Regions from separate parts of the Parasphingorhabdus cellanae genome, predicted to be linked through region 1. Evidence: predicted binding sites of a transcription regulator. Region 1 holds the regulator's gene; each other region holds the start of a gene.

Evidence for each region. The regulator LexA, encoded in region 1, represses DNA repair genes until DNA is damaged. The targets are predictions, from matches to a motif close to GTTCCNCNCTTGTTCT.
Region 2: the regulator LexA is predicted to act here: its motif matches at 3,400-3,415, upstream of J4G78_RS17750 (ATP-dependent helicase).
Region 3: the regulator LexA is predicted to act here: its motif matches at 1,901-1,916, upstream of uvrA (excinuclease ABC subunit UvrA).

The regions. Positions count from the first base shown of each region.
Region 1 covers NZ_CP071794.1:49,123-55,881, reverse strand. The annotation lists gene J4G78_RS00280 (YcxB family protein) at 1-225, shown strand, start outside; gene trpD (anthranilate phosphoribosyltransferase) at 222-1,211, shown strand; gene trpC (indole-3-glycerol phosphate synthase TrpC) at 1,222-2,016, shown strand; gene moaC (cyclic pyranopterin monophosphate synthase MoaC) at 2,030-2,500, shown strand; gene J4G78_RS00260 (molybdopterin molybdotransferase MoeA) at 2,497-3,681, shown strand; gene lexA (transcriptional repressor LexA) at 3,749-4,441, shown strand; gene J4G78_RS00250 (ComEC/Rec2 family competence protein) at 4,421-6,691, opposite strand; gene gltX (glutamate--tRNA ligase) at 6,711-6,759, shown strand, end outside.
Region 2 covers NZ_CP071794.1:3,702,288-3,709,046, forward strand. The annotation lists gene J4G78_RS17740 (FAD-dependent oxidoreductase) at 1-49, opposite strand, end outside; gene J4G78_RS17745 (FkbM family methyltransferase) at 226-1,068, opposite strand; gene J4G78_RS17750 (ATP-dependent helicase) at 1,114-3,378, opposite strand; gene J4G78_RS18320 (hypothetical protein) at 3,538-3,663, shown strand; gene rsmD (16S rRNA (guanine(966)-N(2))-methyltransferase RsmD) at 3,672-4,208, opposite strand; gene J4G78_RS17760 (hypothetical protein) at 4,295-4,690, shown strand; gene J4G78_RS17765 (pseudouridine synthase) at 4,705-5,532, opposite strand; gene J4G78_RS17770 (DUF1223 domain-containing protein) at 5,632-6,444, shown strand; gene J4G78_RS17775 (AmpG family muropeptide MFS transporter) at 6,520-6,759, shown strand, end outside.
Region 3 covers NZ_CP071794.1:1,005,756-1,012,514, forward strand. The annotation lists gene J4G78_RS05020 (sulfatase-like hydrolase/transferase) at 1-1,074, shown strand, start outside; gene J4G78_RS05025 (retropepsin-like aspartic protease family protein) at 1,136-1,582, opposite strand; gene uvrA (excinuclease ABC subunit UvrA) at 1,974-4,979, shown strand; gene J4G78_RS05035 (D-Ala-D-Ala carboxypeptidase family metallohydrolase) at 5,197-5,670, shown strand; gene J4G78_RS05040 (DUF4345 domain-containing protein) at 5,738-6,112, opposite strand; gene J4G78_RS05045 (DUF3592 domain-containing protein) at 6,325-6,651, shown strand.

The DNA of each region.
Region 1 (6,759 bases):
TGGTGGGATGATGAAAAACTCTATTCCAGCAATGACCAAGGCCATTCAAATTTGACCTTTGCGGACATGGTCAAATGGCGCGCCAACAATGATATAATTTTGCTTTATCGTTCTGATCATTTGTTCAACTTTCTACCGGTTAGAATATTCAAGGATTTGGCGCATAAGGATGGATTGATCCGGCGGCTTAACGGTGCTGGCGTACCTGGAGAGACTAAATCATGATGACCCTGCCTGATCCCGCATTGCCGCTTTCGGCATCGGATGCTCGCGCTGCCTTTGCGACGATTTTGGATGGTAAAGCGGATAGCGAAGCCATTGGCAGTTTTCTTGTAGAGCTCGCTGATCGCGGCGAAACGGCAACAGAGATTGCCGCCGCCGCCCAGGAAATGCGCGCCCGCATGATCACGGTCGATGCACCTGCGGGAGCGATTGATGTGTGCGGCACGGGCGGCGATGGCAGCCACAGCCTGAATATTTCCACCGCCACCGCCCTGGTCGTTGCCGCCTGTGATGTACCGATGGCCAAACATGGCAACCGCGCTGCATCCAGCAAGTCGGGTGCTGCAGATACGTTGGAGGCTTTGGGGCTTGATCTCGCCAAAGCGGCCACTGGCGGCGAAAAATCGCTGCGCGAAATCGGCATCGCTTTTTTCTTCGCACCCAATCATCATCCCGCGCTTGGGCCGCTTGCGCCCATTCGCAAAGCTATCGGCCGGCGGACTATTTTCAATCTGCTTGGCCCGCTATGCAATCCTGCACGCGTCACGCGGCAGCTTATCGGCGTTGCCTCACCAGATCTGGTGGAGACTTATACCGAAGCTGCGACGCAGCTGGGTTATGAGAAAATCATGATCGTTTCGGGTGAAGAGGGCCTGGATGAGCTCAGCATTTCAGGCCCTTCCAAATTGGCGATGGTCGAGGGGCAGTCCATTACACACAGTCGGATCACACCCGAAGATCTTGGTTTAGCGCGCCATAGCATGGAGGCGATAAAAGGCGGCGATGCCAAATATAATGCCGCCGCTCTTCGCGATTTGCTGTTGGGAGAACCTTCTGCCTATCGCGACGCTGTGATGCTGAACAGTGCTGCAGCATTGATGATCGCAGGCGAAGCCGATAGCTGGGAAACCGGCGCAGAAGAAGCCGCCGAAGCGCTCGACAAGGGACTAGCAAATGCGTTGCTCAATTGCTGGATCGCCAATCAATGAGGTGCGACCGATGAACAAGCTCACCGAAATATGTGAAGCAAAACGCGACCATGTGCGCCAGCGCCGAACCGATATTTCCATTTCAGCCATGCATGATCAGGTTCGCCATCAGGCTGAACCACGCGGGTTTATAAAAGCGATTGAAGAAAAGGCAGCAAATGGCTTTGCTTTGATCGCTGAGATAAAGAAGGCGAGCCCATCGAAAGGGCTGATCCGCGATGATTTTGATCCGCCAGCCCATGCCCGCGCCTATGAAGCGGGTGGAGCGACCTGTCTATCGGTTCTGACTGATACGCCCTATTTTCAGGGCGCAGATGAATTTCTTGTTGCAGCGCAAGCCGCCTGCAACTTACCGTGTTTGCGGAAGGATTTCATGGTTGATCCGTGGCAAGTAGACGAATCGCGCGCGCTGGGTGCTGATGCGATTTTGATCATCATGGCAGCGCTGGATGATGGTCTGGCCCTCGAAATTGAGGCGGCAGCAATCGCATTGGGTATGGACGCCTTAATCGAAGTACATGACGAAGAGGAACTGGAGCGCGCTTTGCAGTTAAAATCGCGTCTTTTGGGCATCAACAACCGCAATCTCAAAACTTTTGAAACCAGTCTGGAACAAACCGAACGGCTGTCTAAACTGTTGCCCGACGACCGGATCATGGTTTCCGAAAGCGGCATTTTCACGCATGATGATTGTCAGCGATTGTCTCGCTCTGGCGCACGCGCTTTTTTGGTCGGAGAGTCGCTCATGCGGCAGGATGATGTGGAAGCAGCCACGCGTCAGCTTTTAACCGGCAGTCCAAAGTAGAGAAGAGGCTTAAATGAGCAAACTCACCCATATAGATGGCGATGGCGCCGCCCATATGGTCGACGTTTCGGCCAAAGACGACACGATACGCGAAGCCCGCGCTGAAGGTGTGATCCATATGGCTGCAGAGGTGCTTGAAACGATTAAAGCCAACGCAATGAAAAAGGGCGATGTGCTCGCCACCGCACGGATTGCTGGGATCATGGCGGCGAAAAAGACCAGCGAGCTGATCCCGCTCTGCCACCCGCTGGCGCTCAGCAAGGTCGCCGTTGAATTTGAATTTCTGGATGATGGCATAAGGGTTGAGGCCATGGCCCGGCTTACCGGTAAAACTGGCGTGGAAATGGAAGCATTGACGGCTGCTTCGACTGCGCTCTTGACAGTATATGATATGTCCAAAGCAATGCAGAAGGACATGGTCATCAGCGACATTCGCCTGCTATCAAAATCCGGCGGAAAATCGGGAGACTGGACGGCCGAATGAAGCCATTATTGCCTCTGGAAGAAGCGCAAAAGCGGCTGATTGCCATGGCGCAGCGGTCGCCATCAGAAACAATTCCGGTGGGAGAGGCCAATGGCCGCTATCTTGCGGAAGATCTTATCGCAAAACGCAGCCAGCCCGCGGCCGATATGTCCGCGATGGATGGCTATGCCATTGCCTTTGACGACCGCGCCGGACCTTGGCAGCTGGTCGGCGAATGCAAGGCGGGAAGCCCGCCCTGCCCGCCGATACAGGCTGGCCAGGCAGCGCGTATCTTTACGGGGGCGCTGTTACCGGAGGGCGCCGATACGGTCGTGATGCAGGAAAATGTAAAATCGGACGGTGCAAAGATCCAGCTGATAGATGATCCTTCGCCGGTTAAAGGCCGCCATGTGCGGCATGCTGGCGGCGACTTTAAAGCCGGCGATGTCGCCTTGAAAGCCGGCTTGCAACTTAATCCCGCAGCCTTGGGGCACGCCGTCATCGCCGGCGCCGGCCACTTGTCTGTTGGCGGTACTCCGAAAATTGCAGTCCTTTCTACTGGAGACGAACTCGTCGCGCCGGGTGACGATACCGAAGCGCATCAGATACCGGCGAGCAATGATGTCATGATCGCTGCGATGCTAGATCAGCTCCCTGCCAAATCCCGATCAATTAGCCGGATCAAGGACGATATGGATAGCCTTTGCGCCGCTCTCGAAAGCGCGGAAGATTGCGATATAATTGTTACCATCGGCGGGGCGTCGGTGGGTGACCATGATCTCGTCGCGCCTGCCTTTAATCGGCTGGGAGGCCATACGGATTTTTGGAAAATAGCTATGAAACCGGGCAAACCGCTTATGGCCGGAAAGCTTGGCAGCAGCCTCGTCGTCGCCTTGCCCGGCAACCCTGGATCTGCCTTTGTCACGGCGACATTATTCCTGGTACCGCTTATCCGTTATCTCGCCGGAGCAGAAGATTACATGCCCGTCATGCAGAGCGCGACATCCTCTTCGATGTTACCAGCGACTAGCCAGCGAGCAGAATTTCTAAGAGCCAAGGTTGATGGATCTGGCATCACCGCTTTTGACAGCCAGGATAGCGCCAAGCTTTCCATACTCGCAGCAGCCAATGCGCTGCTCTATCGCCCGGCGCATAGTCCGGAACAGCAAAAAGGTGCGGAAGTTTCTTATATAGCCATCTGAAATGGCTTGACTTAACCCTATTTGTTTCATAATTGTTCTTTATTCGTTCCCGATAAGGACATGAAATATGCTCACGCCCAAACAACATGAACTGCTGTGTTTCATCCATAATAGCTTGGAGGAATCTGGTGTATCCCCGTCTTTTGAAGAGATGAAAGACGCATTGGGATTGAAATCCAAATCGGGTGTCCATCGATTGATCAGCGCTTTGGAAGAGCGCGGCTTCCTGCGGCGGCTACCCAATCGCGCACGGGCTCTGGAGGTTACTAAACTTCCCGAAGGCGGTAATTTGAAACCGGCACCGTCCAATGTCGTCAATATCATGCCTGACGCGGTTCGCTCTGCTCCGATGAAAGAGATTCCGGTGGCGTCCAATGATGTGATTGAAATCCCGCTTCACGGTAAGATCGCCGCTGGTGTGCCGATTGAGGCGCTAGAAGGACAATCTGCGCTCAGCGTGCCGGCGGCCCTTTTGGGATCGGGTGAACATTATGCACTGGAAGTATCCGGTGATTCGATGATCGATGCGGGCATTTTAGACGGTGATTACGCGCTCATTCAGCGTACCGAAACCGCACGCAATGGCGAAATTGTAGTTGCACTCGTCCATGATGAGGAAGCCACGCTCAAATATCTGTTTAAAGACAGCGGTCAGGTTCGCCTTGATCCTGCTAACCCAGCCTATGAACCACAAATATTTGGTGCCGGCGAAGTACGTATACAGGGCAAAATGGCAGGATTATTGCGGCGTTATAATTAGGTTTTTGCCGGCTTTCTCTGCATTCGGCCTTTTTTCGGGATCGCTGAAACGCGTCCATGCTTGACGCCCAGTGTCGCTCAACGTGGTTTTCACCTGTTGGCTTTCAAGGTCGATCGTCATGCCACCAACTTGCTGCAAAAGCGTGCGGTCCGCCTTGAACCAGCGCGGCTGACAACTGGCGGGCAAGCGCCTTTCACTGACGACGATATCGGCTCGGCTGCAGGCGGCAGATAGCGCCAGAGCCGGAATATAATAAGAGCTGCGCGTCGTCACCATAGTCCAGTTTCTATCAGACGCTTCAACGATCACCGTACAACTATCGACATTGCATTGAGCATTGGGCCAGTTCTCCAGTGCTATGGCATCGCCATCAATACCGGCATTTTCCAAAAGCATATCATATGCAAAACCGCCTTTGCTGGTCCGCAACATTGCCAGTTCTCCTGATTGATTGCGGATACCAACATGTCGCCCATCGCTAGTGATATAGATATCTGGCGGACGGTCTGTCAGTATGATCAGCGTCCCGCAACATACCGGCAACAGTCCCCATGCCCGCCAACGCTGAGTCCACAACGCCAACCACAATCCGCCAAATATCAGCAACCCGAAAGCCGCCAGTGGCATGGTTGGTAACATCGTTACCGATCCTGGGCTGCCGGACACATAATGAGCCAGAACCAGAAGACCGTTGAGCGCTTTTTCACAAACCCACCAGACGGGTGCGCCCAGACCCACGATATCGAGCAACAATGCCAGGGCTTCGAGTGGCATGATGAAAAATGTAGTGAGCGGAATTGCAATGATATTCGCTAAAGCGCCGTAAATTCCAGCCTTGTGAAAATGGAAGAGCGCAATCGGCATCAGTGCCAATTCCACAACAAGTCCCGTCAAAAACAGAGCCAGTATCGCTCTGCCAAAACGCTTCAAAACAGCTTCATCTCTTCGAGAAAAAAGAGACTGAATCCTTGGGTGGGTATGGAGTGCGATAATCGCCGTAACGGCCGCAAAACTAAGTTGAAAGCTGGGGCCCACTAAAGATTCAGGCCAGATGATCAGGACCAGCAATGCGCCAGCAGCCACCATCCGAAGAGTGATGGCGCTCCGACCGATGATGAGCGCGGTCAGTATAAGCAATGCCGCAATGCAAGCCCTTATCGTTGGGACTTGTGCGCCCGTTAGCAATGTATAGGCCAGCGCTGCTGCCGCCGCGCAACTGGCAGCGATCAGCGGCAATCGAAAGCGCAAGGCCAATGCCGGGAACAAGGCCAATACCCGCATCACCAGTAGATAAACCGCGCCGACAATCGCGGTCACATGCAACCCGCTGATCGACAGAAGATGCGCCAGCCCGCTGCGGCGCATTGCCTCAGCATCTTCGTCACTAATGGCCCCGCGATCGCCAGTCGCAAGCGTTGCCCCAATGGCTCCTGCCCCACCGTCCATCTGAGACTGGACATGATTGGAAAGCCTCTGGCGATAATCTGGTAGTAAAGCCATAGGTCCCCACTTCGGTTTTGCGGGCTCGATGACCTTTATATCTCCAAGTGCTTGGCCCGTAGCACCCAGTCCCATGAACCAGGCACGGCGAGAAAAATCATAAGCACCCGGCAAGGACGCCATGGCCGGTGGCATAAGCCGGGCGCGTAGTTGGACAACAGCACCCGCCTTCAAATCGTCCGTTGCTTTGTCAATCGGTACATTCAACCGCACGCGCGGAGGCAAACCTTGTTTCTCATGCGTATCGAGGGTCAGGCGAAAGATATCACGCGCGCTCACGATTTCGGTCTTTTCGATCTCACCATAGAAAGTCGCTACGGTTGGACGTTCCAAAACTGGGGCCGCAACGGACACTGATCGTATCCACATGATCGCACAGCCGGCGCCAAGAAATAAGAGAAACCAGAAAATGGCTGAGCCGATGCGCGTCCCCTGCCCCATCAATTTGACAAAAACAGCCAAGCCCAGGCAGAAAGCGATAAATGCAATCCATAAATGAGAATCGGCCATCAAAAACCAGCTCGCGATTCCCGTGCTAAGGCCAACCGGCACCCAAAGCGGTAGCTGATCGCGTTCTTTTTCCAAGCATATTTCAAGCTGCCCAAAAATTTGCGAATTTCTAACATATTCAGGCAATTGTCGGGCGCGAAACAGCATGCTAAGGGCCTTGCCAACAACACCAGTAATGGTGACCCTTTTTAATTTTTCATGCGCTACGTCAGAGCTATCGAGATCAAAACCACTCTGCATCGCATTTGCCTAACACAGGATGAAATCAAGCGTGACTCTTAAAGAAACCGACACAGTCGTTACACGTT
Region 2 (6,759 bases), 120 kb from region 1:
AACGTGCCAGTTGCCGCGCCAGCGTGATGCCCGCTGCGCCTGATCCCACTATACATATGTCCGCTTCAAAGCGTGTAAAAGGGTCGGATTCCCTCAGGTCAATAATCACTAGCCAGCCTCAAACAACTAGACTCGCGCATTTTGCACGAGCTTCGACCCTACCAGTTATAATATATCATTTTGGGTAAGCGAATTACAAGGGTTCGCCGTATTTGGCCGAAAATGTCAAAATTGAGCTTTTACACTGTCCACTTCTTCAACCGGCACCATCAGATAATCAGCGAGTGCGAGATCACCGTGAATGCCGATTTCATCAATCTGCTCGATCTTAGATAAGGCTTCATCTGCATTGCGCCTGATCCGGAACATCACATAATTTGCTTTGGCCAAATGGTCTTCGATGATCTTCTGCTGTGCAAGCCGTGGTGCGTTTTCTTTGTTATAAGCTGGCAGTATTTCGACCAGCACGTAAGGGCGCGGACCCTCCAGCAAAGACTGGATGCCTTGAATGACGAAAGCCTCACCGCCTTCAACATCGATTTTGACGATGGCTATGTCGTCTGGGATTAATCCGTCAGGAAGATCATCAAGCCCCACAACGACAACGGATTTCGTTGCAATGGCACCGTCGCGAAAGCCTTCGACCAAGCTGGCTGAGGGGTCGGTGTCTTCATTGCGGTAAATCTGCAGCTGCAGGATATCTGTTTTGACACTCAACCCTGCTGGTATAACCGTATAGGGCAGGTGGTTTGCGGTGATCAGCGCTTGTGCATAATCCGCGCAAGCCGGGTTGGGTTCAAAGCCAACATAGCCGCGATCAGGGTCTACCGCTGCGACTTTCAACATAGTCTGACCGAGATTGACGCCGACATCGATAAAGGCGCCCTTTTTCTGTTTGAATAGCCGCGCAATCATTTCTGCCATCCACGGTTCGGAAATATAGGTTTTCCGGCCGTTGATAATCGGCACCACAAAATGGCGGCCAAAAGCTTCTTCGGTATAGCTGCGATTGAACAGGCCGAGGCGCTTGAGGATGAAATGGGCGGCGCGATTATGGAGAGCAGGCATGCCGCTTTACTTCCCTTGTTTTTGCTTAAAGATCAAGCTGTTCGCTCAAGCCACTTCGACAAAACTATCGAGTACGCGCTTCTGGCCGCTTTTTTCAAACTCGATTTCCAGCTTGTTGCCCTCTTTCTCCATCACTTCGCCATAGCCGAATTTCGTGTGGAAAACGCGCATGCCAACCGTGACATCATCGCGGCCTTTATTGCCCAGCGAGACGGCACTGCGCCGTGCTTCCTTGATATTTTTGGGCGTGCTGTCGAAGCCGCCTGTATTACGCGCCCGTTTCCAGCCTGGGCCGCGCGTAGTCCCACGCGCGGCGTCGGCAAAGGGATCAGCACGTTCCGACCAATTGGCGCGCCACAGGCTTTCGCCGCCCATCATGCTGGATTCTTCTTCGATATGTTCCGGCGGCAATTCGCCGATAAAGCGGGACGGGATAGAGCTGGTCCACTGACCATAAATCCGCCGATTGGCTGCGTGGAAGATCGTGCATTTTTTCTTCGCCCGGGTAATCGCAACATAGGCGAGGCGGCGTTCTTCCTCCAGACTGGCATTGCCGCCTTCGTCAAGACTGCGCTGGGACGGGAAGACACCTTCCTCCCATCCGGCGCAAAAAACATGGTCATATTCCAGACCTTTGGCCCCATGCATGGTCATGATCGTGACCTTGGCTTCGTCACTTGCTGCATCATTGTCCATGACCAGCGACACATGTTCAAGGAAGTCGCCAAGCGTCTCATATTCCTCCATCGCGCGCGTCAGTTCGGTCAGGTTTTCGAGCCGTCCAGCGGCTTCTGGCGTACGGTCGGCCTGCAACATGGCGGTATAACCACATTCGTCGAGCACTACCCGTGCCAGCTCCGCATGCGGTAGCTCCTCGGCATTGGTCTGCCATCTGGCAAAATTGCGCATCAGCTCCTGCAGCGTATTGCGTGCTCGGGCCGGCAATTCATCCGTATCGCAGATGCTCAAAGCCGCTGCGGCCAGCGGAATGCTCTGTGCCCGTGCGAGCCGGTGGACTTTTTCCACAGTTTTATCCCCAAGGCCGCGCTTGGGCACGTTGACGATCCGTTCAAAGGCCAGATCATCGGCGGGTTGCGCAATGACTCGCAGATAGGCGAGGGCGTCGCGAATTTCCGCCCGCTCGTAAAAACGAAAACCACCGATAATCTTGTACGGCATGCCGATGGAGATAAACCGGTCCTCAAATTCGCGTGTCTGAAACTGCGCGCGAACGAGGATCGCCATGTCGTTGAGCGAAACGCCCTTGTTTTGAAGGCTCTCCATTTCTTCGCCGGTGCGGCGGGCTTCTTCGGGACCGTCCCAGACGCCGGTGACCTGAACCTTGTCACCCTCTTCTTCCTCGGTCCAAAGGGTCTTGCCAAGGCGCCCGCTATTATTGGCGATCAGCGCAGAGGCAGCCGCCAATATGTGCGGCGTGGAGCGATAATTTTGCTCCAGCTTGATGACCTTGGCATCCGGAAAATCTTTCTCGAAGCGCAGGATATTGGCGACTTCTGCTCCGCGCCATGAATAAATGCTCTGGTCATCATCGCCGACACAGCAGATATTCTTGCGCTCCTGCGCGAGCAGCCGCAGCCACAGATATTGGCTGCTATTCGTATCCTGATATTCGTCGACAAGGATATATTTAAAACGTTCCTGGTAGAGTTTCAAAATCTCTCGGTCGGTTTTGAGCAGATTAAGGATATGCAGCAAAAGATCGCCAAAATCGCAGGCGTTGAGTACCTTTAACCGCGCCTGATAGGCGGCATAAAATTCCTGACCACGGCCGTTGGCGTAGCGTTCATTCTCATTGGCATCGAGATCCGCAGGGTTTAGCCCGCGGTTTTTCCATTGATCGATCAGGCTAGCGAGTGACCGCGCAGGCCAGCGCTTTTCGTCCAGTTCTTCGGCCTGAATGAGCTGTTTCAGTAGCCGCAGCTGGTCATCGGTGTCGAGGATCGTAAAGTTGCTTTGCAGCCCGACCAGTTCCGCATGGCGGCGCAGCATTTTGGCCCCGATGCTATGGAATGTGCCGAGCCAGGGCATGCCTTCGACCGCATCGCCGACAATTGTGCCGATCCGCTCTTTCATCTCGCGCGCAGCCTTGTTGGTGAAGGTTACGGCCAAAATCTCGGACGGCCAGGCCTTGCGGGAATAAACCAAATGCGCCAGCCGCCGAGTAAGAGCGGCGGTTTTGCCAGTGCCGGCACCGGCCAGAACCAATACCGGCCCTTCGGTGGTCAGCACCGCATCGCGCTGCGGCGTGTTAAGGCCACGCACGTAAGGCGGATCCGATTCAGCGGGCATGTTTACAGCGTTGGACACAGGTGAACAGTTAGGGAACATCCGCAGCGGCGGCAAGGCTAATATCAGTTTTGACATGACCCAAGGTGCAGGTTGTGGATCATGTTGCGATGCAGCATAAGCAAATCATACTTAAAATGCTGCCAAAGACAGGAAATGAATATGAGCAAACGTTTGATGTTTAGTGCAATTATCGCGACCGTAATGATGGCGACAACCACGGCTTATTCGCATATGCAAAATGACAGTGCCGAAACAGCAACGGCTTACGAGACCGCCAACAGCTAGGCCAATAATCAGGCGGGGCGCAATATGTGGAGTCTTGCTTTGCCGCTATCCCGTTCACTTTCCAATTCAAAACCCTTAACAGCTATGTTCTCGTTGCGGGACGTTTCTATCGCAATCCAACTGGAAGGCGAAAACCAGCCGTGGCGATTCAACTTATCGAGCGCAACCGCGCCGGCCCCGGTTCCATAAGGCGGGTCCATCAGAATTAAGTCATAAGGTTGGCGGGCGAGGCCAAGAGCCAGCACTGAACCGATACGAACATCTGCTTTGGCATCCAACGTTTCGATGTTTTTTTCGAGAGCCTTCAGCGCTTCGCGGTCTTGTTCGACAAAAGTACAATGCGCCGCGCCGCGCGATAAAGCTTCCAAACCAAGCGCGCCAGCACCAGAAAACAGATCCAGGACCTGTAAATCGGCAAAATCACCCAATCGGCTGGTGAGCATGGAAAACAACCGTTCTCGCGTGCGATCGGCGGTTGGACGCGTGGTATCCCCCTTGGGCGCGACAATTTTCCGGCCGCGCCAATCGCCCGCGATTATTCTCATAAAATATTTCTTTTCATCTGCTTTTTATTAAGTCCTTCACGCTTTGCCGTAATAGTCAGTAACAACATAATTACAAAGGTCGTAAGATGGAACAGTTTGGTTTTGGTAAGGCGGTGTCAGGCGGCACTCCAGTAACAGAGGATGAGATACGCAAAATGCGGATTGATGATCTGTTGACCCTTCGAGAAAGTTTCTCGAAACCGAAGCAAAAAAAATCAGATGATCCTGTGGATCAAAGGGTGTCGGAAGAGCTCGACTTTGCCAAGCGATTGCTGGAAATCATCGAAGCGGAAATTGAAGCGCGCGGGATGCCTGCGTCCACTGTCAAAAAGTTGGAACGGGTTGAAGATATGCTGGAAGACCTGTCTGATATCGTGGAGTCAGATGATAAATGCGAAAGCGTAAAAGCAGCAAAGTCGGAAGACTTAAGCCGGCGGATGCAGCGTAGCGATCTCTATGGCAAGAACCCGATTTGCGACTAGCCGCTCGGTCTGTTCTATTTCAACGTCCGTCGAAATTTGACCAGATCGTGCCGTCGGACAGCTTCTATGTCTCCCTTGGCGAGATTGCCAAGTATAAAAGGGCCATAGCGGGTGCGGATCAGGCGCGAGACTTTTAGGCCGAGATATTCCAATACACGGCGGACTTCGCGGTTTTTACCCTCGGTCAAAGTCATTTCAATCCACTGATTGCGGCCGGTGCGGCGCTCCAGATTGGCTTCAATCGGGCCATAGTGCATGCCTTCGACAATGACGCCCCGGTACAGCTCTTCGAGCTGATTCTGCGTGATGTCGCCAAAAGTTCGCGCGCGATACGTGCGCTCGACGCCAGTTTTGGGGAGTTCCATCTCTCGCTTAAACTCGCCATCGGTGGTCATTAAAAGCAAGCCTTCGGTGTTCAAATCGAGCCGTCCAATCGGCATGACCCGCTCCAGATCATCCGGCAGCACATCATAGATGGTTTTCTTGCCCGAGGCATCGCGCTCCGCGGTAATATATCCATTAGGCTTGTGAAAACGAAACAGCTTGGCAGGCGCGGGCTCCGCGACGGGATTGCCGTCGACTGTGATCCCGGTGAGATTTTTGAGTAGTAAGGATGGATGATCGACGGTAACCCCGTTTAGAGCGATCCGTTCTTCTCCAATCATCCGCTCAATTTCCCGGCGTGATGCCACGCCAGCGCGGGCCAGCAATTTGGCAATGCGTTGCCCTTCGCGGACTTGCGCTTCTGGCGGTTTGGCCTTGGCAGGTTCTTGCTTTGCTCCGCGTGTAGGCTTGGCTTTGTAAACTTTGCCAGAATCGCTCTTGGTTTCTTTATCGGTCATGCTATTTCGCATGGCGGAAAAAAAACTTTGCTGCAATCTGTAACCGATTGGGTGATGCAGGCGAATGGCTGGATAGTTACTTGTTTGGAAGGTGTCACGATGCGTTATATAATATTGCCAGCAATGGTTGCAGCAACAGCATTTGCTGGCTTTATGGGTGCCCAAATCGCCCAATCATCTAGCGGCGCTTCCGCACAAGTGACTACACCCGCAGCGTCTAATGGCGCGAAAAATTTTGGCGACGAAACGGTTTCCCCTAATCCGGGCTCTAATCCGGTCGTCGTCGAACTCTTCACCAGTCAGGGATGCTCATCCTGCCCCCCTGCAGACATGCTAGCGTCCCGGCTAGCCAAAGATAGCGCCCTGCTGGTGATTTCGCGGCCCGTTACCTACTGGGACCGGCTCGGCTGGAAGGATACGTTGGCAAGAGAAGATAACACGCGGCTTCAGCGCACCTATGCCAGTAAAGGCAAAGCCGGTTCCGGCGTTTATACACCGCAGATGGTGGTCAATGGCGGTGGTGGAGCCGTGGGTTCGCGCGAGGGCGATATTCGATCATTGGTTCGCTTGGCGAAAAACGACACCGGTCCTGTTATCGAAACCAATCGCGCGGATAATGGTGATGTTACGGTCACCATCAAGGGGAAATCCCGCTATATGGCCGGCGTTTCGCTCTTGGCATTAAGCTCGTCGGAAACCGTTCAGGTTGGTCGCGGCGAAAATGGTGGCCGCAAGCTGCATTATACCAACGTTGTTAAAAGCGAGCGCAATCTGGGTAGCTGGGACGGCACATCGATGCGCGTCAAATTGTCGAGCACGGACCTGAGCGTAGCAGGCGCCGATAAATACGCGATTATCGTCCAGCGTCCCGGTGCCGGAACCATTGTCGGCGCCAAGCTGCTCGATATTTAAGCGCATTCGAAAAATCTGACTGGTATTCAAAGCATTTGCCGCTAGTGTTTCTCTCAGTTCAAGGGAGAGTATCGCGTGAGTGGACAGACAGCAGACATCGGATGGCGTAAAATTTTACCCTCAGGTGTCCGGCCTTACAGTGAGGCCGCCCCGCTAGCGGCTTTTTTCCTGGGCATTTCGTCGGCGCTGCCGCTGACCATGATCGCGGCGACCCTGACAACGCGTTTGGCACAGGCCGGGATTGAGAAATCTACCGTTACGGCTTTTGCGCTGACGTTTCTCGCCTACAATTTTAAATGGCTTTGGGCTCCGATT
Region 3 (6,759 bases), 960 kb from region 1:
CTGTTGCTGACAGCGCCCTCGTTTCTCTGGCCTGTCCTCGGCCTGCATCCGCTAGCCGTGGAACGCAATATCTACAGCTACGCGATAGCGATCCTGTCCGCTGATCCCGCACCGCCGCGCGCTGTTGTCACGGCCACATCTGAATCGGACATGGCGATCGATAAAATCATCTGGCTGGTTGATGAAAGCGTATCTTATGAAGCCTTTAACGAGATTATTGCACCACAGATCACGCGCCACACGCCCCTGGATTTTGGCGAAGCGGCATCCATGGGCCATTGCAGCACGCCGTCGAACGTCGCGCTGCGATCAGGAGTGAATGTCCGAACTGTCACTGACACGACAGACCTGCGCCGCACATCGTCCATCTGGGGCTATGCGGCGAAAGCAGGCTATGCCACGACGATGATTGACGGGCAGGTTTCCGGGCCGCCACAAAATCTGTTGCTGCCGCCTGAACGGGCATTGATTGGCACGTACCAAAGCGCTGCCAATGGTATGAAAACCGACTTTGCTATCGCGCGGTCACTCAATGCCAACTTGAAAGCGGATGGCAAACAGTTCGTTTATACCATCCTGCGCGGTGTCCATTTTCAATATCGCGACCATTATCCCCAAGGCGCAATGCCAGAAGGCAGCAGCATGATGGAGCAATATCGAAAGGCGATATCCTATTCCAAACAGGGTTTTTTTGACGCGCTGCTAGACGGCGTTGATCGTTCCAAGGTTGCGATTTTCTATACATCCGACCATGGCCAGAATATCGAGGACGGCGTCACCCCGCATTGCAGCGGAAGCCCGGTGGCGGCCGAATTTTCCGTGCCCCTTATCGGGTTTCTACCGCCGGATATACAGCAAAGCTATGCGTCCGCGCCCGGCGAGCGCAGCCATAGCCAGCTATTCCCGACGACTCTTGCCTTGATGGGTTATGACCCGATTTATGCAGCGGATAATTATGACAATTTGCTGATGGCCCCCACTGCTCGCTATGTCTGGTTTGGCCGCGGTATCGTGCCAGTGGAAGCGGGAGGGCGAATTGATGTGTCCGGTGGAGACCGTTTTCCAGCGCAATAAATACCGGCGGGCTGGGCAGTCATGGTTTCAGGCGATTACAGATGCCACTTCACTACAAATTTTATTCAATAAAGAGTTGATCCTGTTCAATCGTGATCGAACCCAAACGGGACAAGGCATTCAGCCCCAGCAACGAAACATCCGGGCCATCTTCCATGATAGCGACTTCCAGACGACCGAGCGATTGTCCCGCAATCATTATATTATCGGCACGCTGCCAAGCCATCATTCCATAGCCCGAGGCCGTGCGAATGCGTTGTTTTAGCCGGTTTTCCGTGCCCAATCCGACCCGCTTTGCATCCTGTGCATTCAAAACAACTATCGATGCCCCGGTATCGACGGCAAATCGAACGGTAACACCGTCAATATTGCCATCAATGTAGAACAGGCCGTCGCTGCTTCGCGATATGACATGCGGATGGGATGAACTTATTCCGACAGGTCCAACATTAGCAATCTGTGCGACATTTGCCTTTGGAGCCTTAGAAACTGTGTTTTCATCCGGCATGACGGAGAACAGGAATATTTGAATAGCGCTTAAATATAAGGCGCCTGCAGTCAAAGCCGTGAAAAGCCAGAATTCTGGGGATGACAGCCTGTGTCCCGGCTCATATTCTGGCCTTTGTGACATATTGTAAAAACACGTAACACTTATGATCGTTCCAATAAACGGAAATAAAAATGGAAATAAAATCATTTACACTATTGTAAATAAATATATCTATTTGATTTTCTGGGTCTTTAATCAAAATCACCGAATTTATGACAACCCATCGAAGCGATGTGGACGGTCCTCACACCGCTGTAATCAAACCCGCTTGCAAAAAGAACATATATAGAACATAATACGGCCTTATGACCCGCTGGACTCTCCTCCTCATCTTCGGCAAAGCACGCGCATGAGTCTTACCCATATTAAAGTCAAAGGCGCCCGGGAGCATAATCTCAAAGGCGTCGATATCGACCTTCCCCGTGACAAGCTGATCGTCATTACCGGCCTTTCCGGCAGTGGTAAGTCGAGCCTGGCTTTCGACACCATCTATGCGGAAGGTCAGCGCCGCTATGTGGAATCGCTTTCCGCCTATGCGCGCCAGTTTCTGGAGATGATGCAGAAACCGGATGTCGAGCATATTGAGGGCCTGTCCCCCGCCATCTCGATCGAACAGAAAACGACTTCCCGCAATCCGCGTTCGACAGTGGCGACGGTTACCGAGATTTATGACTATATGCGTCTGTTATGGGCGCGCGCAGGTGTGCCTTACTCCCCTGCAACGGGAGAACCGATTACCGCGCAGACGGTGAGCCAGATGGTCGATCGTGTCATGGCATTGCCAGAGAAAACACGGTTTTACCTGCTTGCTCCTGTCGTGCGCGGACGCAAAGGCGAATATCGCAAGGAATTGCTGGAGTGGCAGAAAGCGGGCTTTACCCGTGTCCGTGTCGATGGCGAATTTTACGATATTGAAGAAACGCCAAAGCTCGACAAAAAACTGAAACATGACATTGAGGTTGTCGTCGATCGTCTGGTTGTACGGGCCGAGACCGACAATAAAGAGGGCATGGAAACCCGGCTGGCCGACAGTTTCGAAACCGCTCTGCGGCTGGCCGACGGATTGGCCTTTGTCGATCTGGCGGAGGGAACGGTTGCCGAGGCCATGGCCAAAAAGGCTCCCTCCCCTTCAGGGGAGGGATTAAAGGAGGGGAAGTCCGGTAAGGACGAAACTTCCCCCCTCCCAACCCTCCCCCCTGAAGGGGAGAGGGCTCAAGGCAAGATGAAGGGCACCGGCCTACCCGATAATCGCATTGTGTTTTCCGAACGCTTTGCCTGTCCGGTCAGTGGCTTCACGATTGAGGAGATCGCGCCGCGGCTCTTTTCGTTTAACGCACCGCAAGGCGCCTGCCCCGCCTGTGACGGTCTAGGTGAAAAGCTGCATTTTGATACGCAACTGGTCGTGCCCAATCCGGCGCTGTCGATCAAAAAGGGCGCGGTCGTGCCCTGGGCCAAGTCCAATCCGCCCAGCCCCTATTATATGCAGGTACTTGGCAGTCTCGCAAAACATTTTGAATTTTCGCTCGATACGCCGTGGCAAGATTTGTCGGAACATCATCGCGATATCATCCTCAATGGCACGCAGGGTCTGCCGGTCACTTTACGGTTCCAGGACGGGCGCAAAAGCTATGAGGTCAAGAAGCCGTTTGAAGGCGTGGTCGGTAACCTCACCCGCCGGATGTTGCAAACCGAAAGCGCGTGGATGCGCGAAGAACTGGCGAAGTTTCAAGCGGCGGCGCCTTGCGAAGTCTGTCACGGCGCGCGGCTGAAACCCGAAGCTCTGGCGGTGAAAATTGCGGGTGAGGATATCAGCATCCCGACCCGGCGCAGCGTCGGTGACGCCCTCGCCTTCTTCAACGGTCTCGCCGATCAACTGGACAAGACCCAAAAGCAGATTGCGGAACCGATACTCAAAGAGATTATCGAACGGCTTGGGTTCCTCAACAATGTCGGCCTCGATTATCTCAATCTTGACCGTACCAGCGGCACCTTATCTGGCGGGGAGAGCCAGCGCATCCGTCTGGCAAGCCAGATCGGGTCTGGATTAAGCGGTGTTCTCTATGTGCTCGATGAACCGAGCATTGGCCTACATCAGCGCGATAATGACCGGCTCCTGACCACGCTCAAGCGCCTGCGTGATCTTGGCAATACCGTGATTGTCGTTGAACATGACGAGGATGCTATACGGACCGCGGATTATGTCGTCGATATGGGGCCGGGTGCGGGCGTACATGGCGGCGATGTTGTTGCGGCCGGCACGCTCAAACAGATCCTGAAAGCGAAGAAATCGCTCACCGCAGCCTATCTCAATGGTTCGCGGGAGATTGAGGTTCCGGCAAAGCGGCGCAAAGGCAATGGCAAGAAGCTGACCGTCCATGGCGCAACCGCGAACAACCTGCAAAATGTCACAGCATCAATCCCGCTGGGCACCTTTACCTGTGTCACCGGCCTGTCTGGCTCCGGCAAATCATCGCTGACCATCGATACACTATATGCAGCGGCGGCGCGCACATTGAATGGCGCGCGGGTTATCGCCGGCAAGCATGATAAAATCACCGGCCTGCAATATTGCGACAAGGTCATCGATATCGACCAGTCCCCGATTGGCCGGACACCGCGTTCCAACCCGGCGACCTATACCGGTGCGTTCACCAACATTCGCGACTGGTTTGCGGGCCTGCCCGAAGCGGCGGCGCGCGGCTATAAACCGGGGCGTTTTTCATTCAACGTCAAAGGCGGGCGCTGCGAAGTGTGTCGCGGCGACGGGCTGATCAAGATCGAGATGCACTTCCTGCCCGATGTCTATGTCACCTGCGAGGAATGCGGCGGCAAACGCTATAATCGCGAAACGCTGGAAGTGAAGTTCAAGGGCAAGTCCATCGCCGACATACTCGACATGACGGTCGAAGACGCGGTGAGCTTCTTCAAGGCCGTCCCGCCGATCCGCGACAAAATGGCGATGCTCTATGAAGTGGGCCTCGGCTATATCAAAGTCGGCCAGCAGGCGACAACCCTGTCGGGCGGTGAGGCCCAACGGGTGAAGCTGGCCAAGGAACTGTCCAAACGCTCGACCGGGCAGACGCTCTATATCCTCGACGAGCCGACAACCGGCCTCCATTTCGAGGATGTCCGCAAATTGCTGCAAGTGCTTCATCAATTGGTCGAGCAAGGCAATAGCGTGGTGGTCATTGAGCATAATCTCGATGTCATCAAGACGGCTGATCATATACTCGACCTCGGTCCCGAAGGCGGGGTGCGCGGCGGCGAGATTGTTGCGGAAGGAACCCCGGAACAGGTGGCGAAGGTCAAGGGCAGCTTTACTGGCGGCTATTTGAAGGACATGCTGTCGAAGTGAGGCCGCGCGATCTCCCTTGAGGGAGACTTAGGCGAAGCTTGAAAAATTGCAGACCAGTCATCCTGAACTTGATTCAGGATCCAGAGTAGCAACATGCGACCATCAACCTGGATCCTGAATCAAGTTCAGGATGACGCATCTTGTGGGCAGCGCATTTGGCACCGTCTGTGGGCCATGCCCTTGACACGGTCACTCCCCCGCTCGCACAATGATGCCCATGAAACTCAGCCCGAATTTCCATCTCAGCGAGTTTACGCAATCGCAGACGGCCACGCGGCTGATGCTCGACAACACGCCCGGACCGGCGGAGATCGCAGCGCTGAAACTGCTCTGCGAAAAGGTGCTGGAGCCGGTGCGTGAGAATTATAATCGCCCGGTCCTGATCTCTTCAGGCTATCGCTCGCCCGCCGTCAACCGCGCCATCCGTGGTTCTCGCAGTTCGCAACATGCCAAGGGCGAAGCGGCGGATTTCGAAATTGCCGGTATCGACAACCTGCGTATCTGCCAGTGGATGGAACGGCGGCTCAACTATGACCAGCTGATCCTGGAATTTTACGAGCGCGGCGTGCCGGCAAGCGGCTGGGTTCACGTGTCTTACCGCGAACCCTATCGCAATCAGGAACTGACCGCCAAGCGTGTCGTCCGCAACGGCCGGCGACGAACCGTCTATCAGAACGGGATCGTCGGATAATGTCCTGAAGCTTTCGAAAACCCTCGTCAAATCAGCGGGTTTACGCACGTACCGCTGAGCCGCTCGATCACGCGCTTTTGATCACCTTCGCCTGCCACAAAATAAAGACGGGCGCGATTAGCTCTAGCACCATGCCGCCAACCATCTCTGCGGGCGGCGCGCCTATGCTCAGGTAAGAAACCACCCGGCCCAAACCACCGATAAACACGGCCAGCACCGCCAGGCGAAACACGGATGCCCGTCCCACTATATCGCCGGCGGCATAAAATAGCATCGCTGCAATGCCAATATACACGCCGGAGAGATAGCGAAACTGATTATCCATCGCTGGGGTAAAGGGTTCCCCGGCCATCAATTGTGCCGCACCTAAGACGATGCCTGTAACGCCGTAATAAAGCGGGATCAGCCCGAAAACATAGATAGCGATGCGAAATAAAGTCATGGCGGTTTCCCCTGATATGTCGTGCGAGACCATATGCAATCTCCGTTGCATTATGAAACCCACTTAGCAGAATGATTGCGGATGGCAAGGGGCGAAAACGGCGGCGCGATGACCGGCTTAACAACCCGAAAAAACAATGCTAGCCCCGCGTCATCGAGACAATCATACTCTGGATCGGCCTGGCCCTTACGGTAACGGGAATAGCGCTGGCGTTGCGCAGTGATTTGCCGTTTCTGCGCAACCCTGTCCGCCGTGCGCCTGCAAAAATTGTCCGCCACGATCGTCGCTATGAAGACGGCGCGCCGGTTTACCAGCCAGTGTTCCGATTTGCCGACGAACACGGCACATTTATCGAGGTGCGTGACAAGCTTTATATGCCTTTTCCCAAGCCGGTGATCGGCGAGATGGTCGAAATCATCTACCCCGAAGGCTACCCGCAGCAAGCCCGCATCCCCTATCCGGTGTTCCGCACGTTGCTATACGGCTTGCTCGGCTACGCCTTTGTGATGCTGGCCATGGAGATTACCGGGTGGTGGTAAGCCGCACCGCGTTGCCCGAATGGGCATATATAAACTCCCGCCACATCCGCTATTTTGACATGCAACTTATCGCCGAGAAACGCGTTGCAAGGAATGAAACCGGGGGAG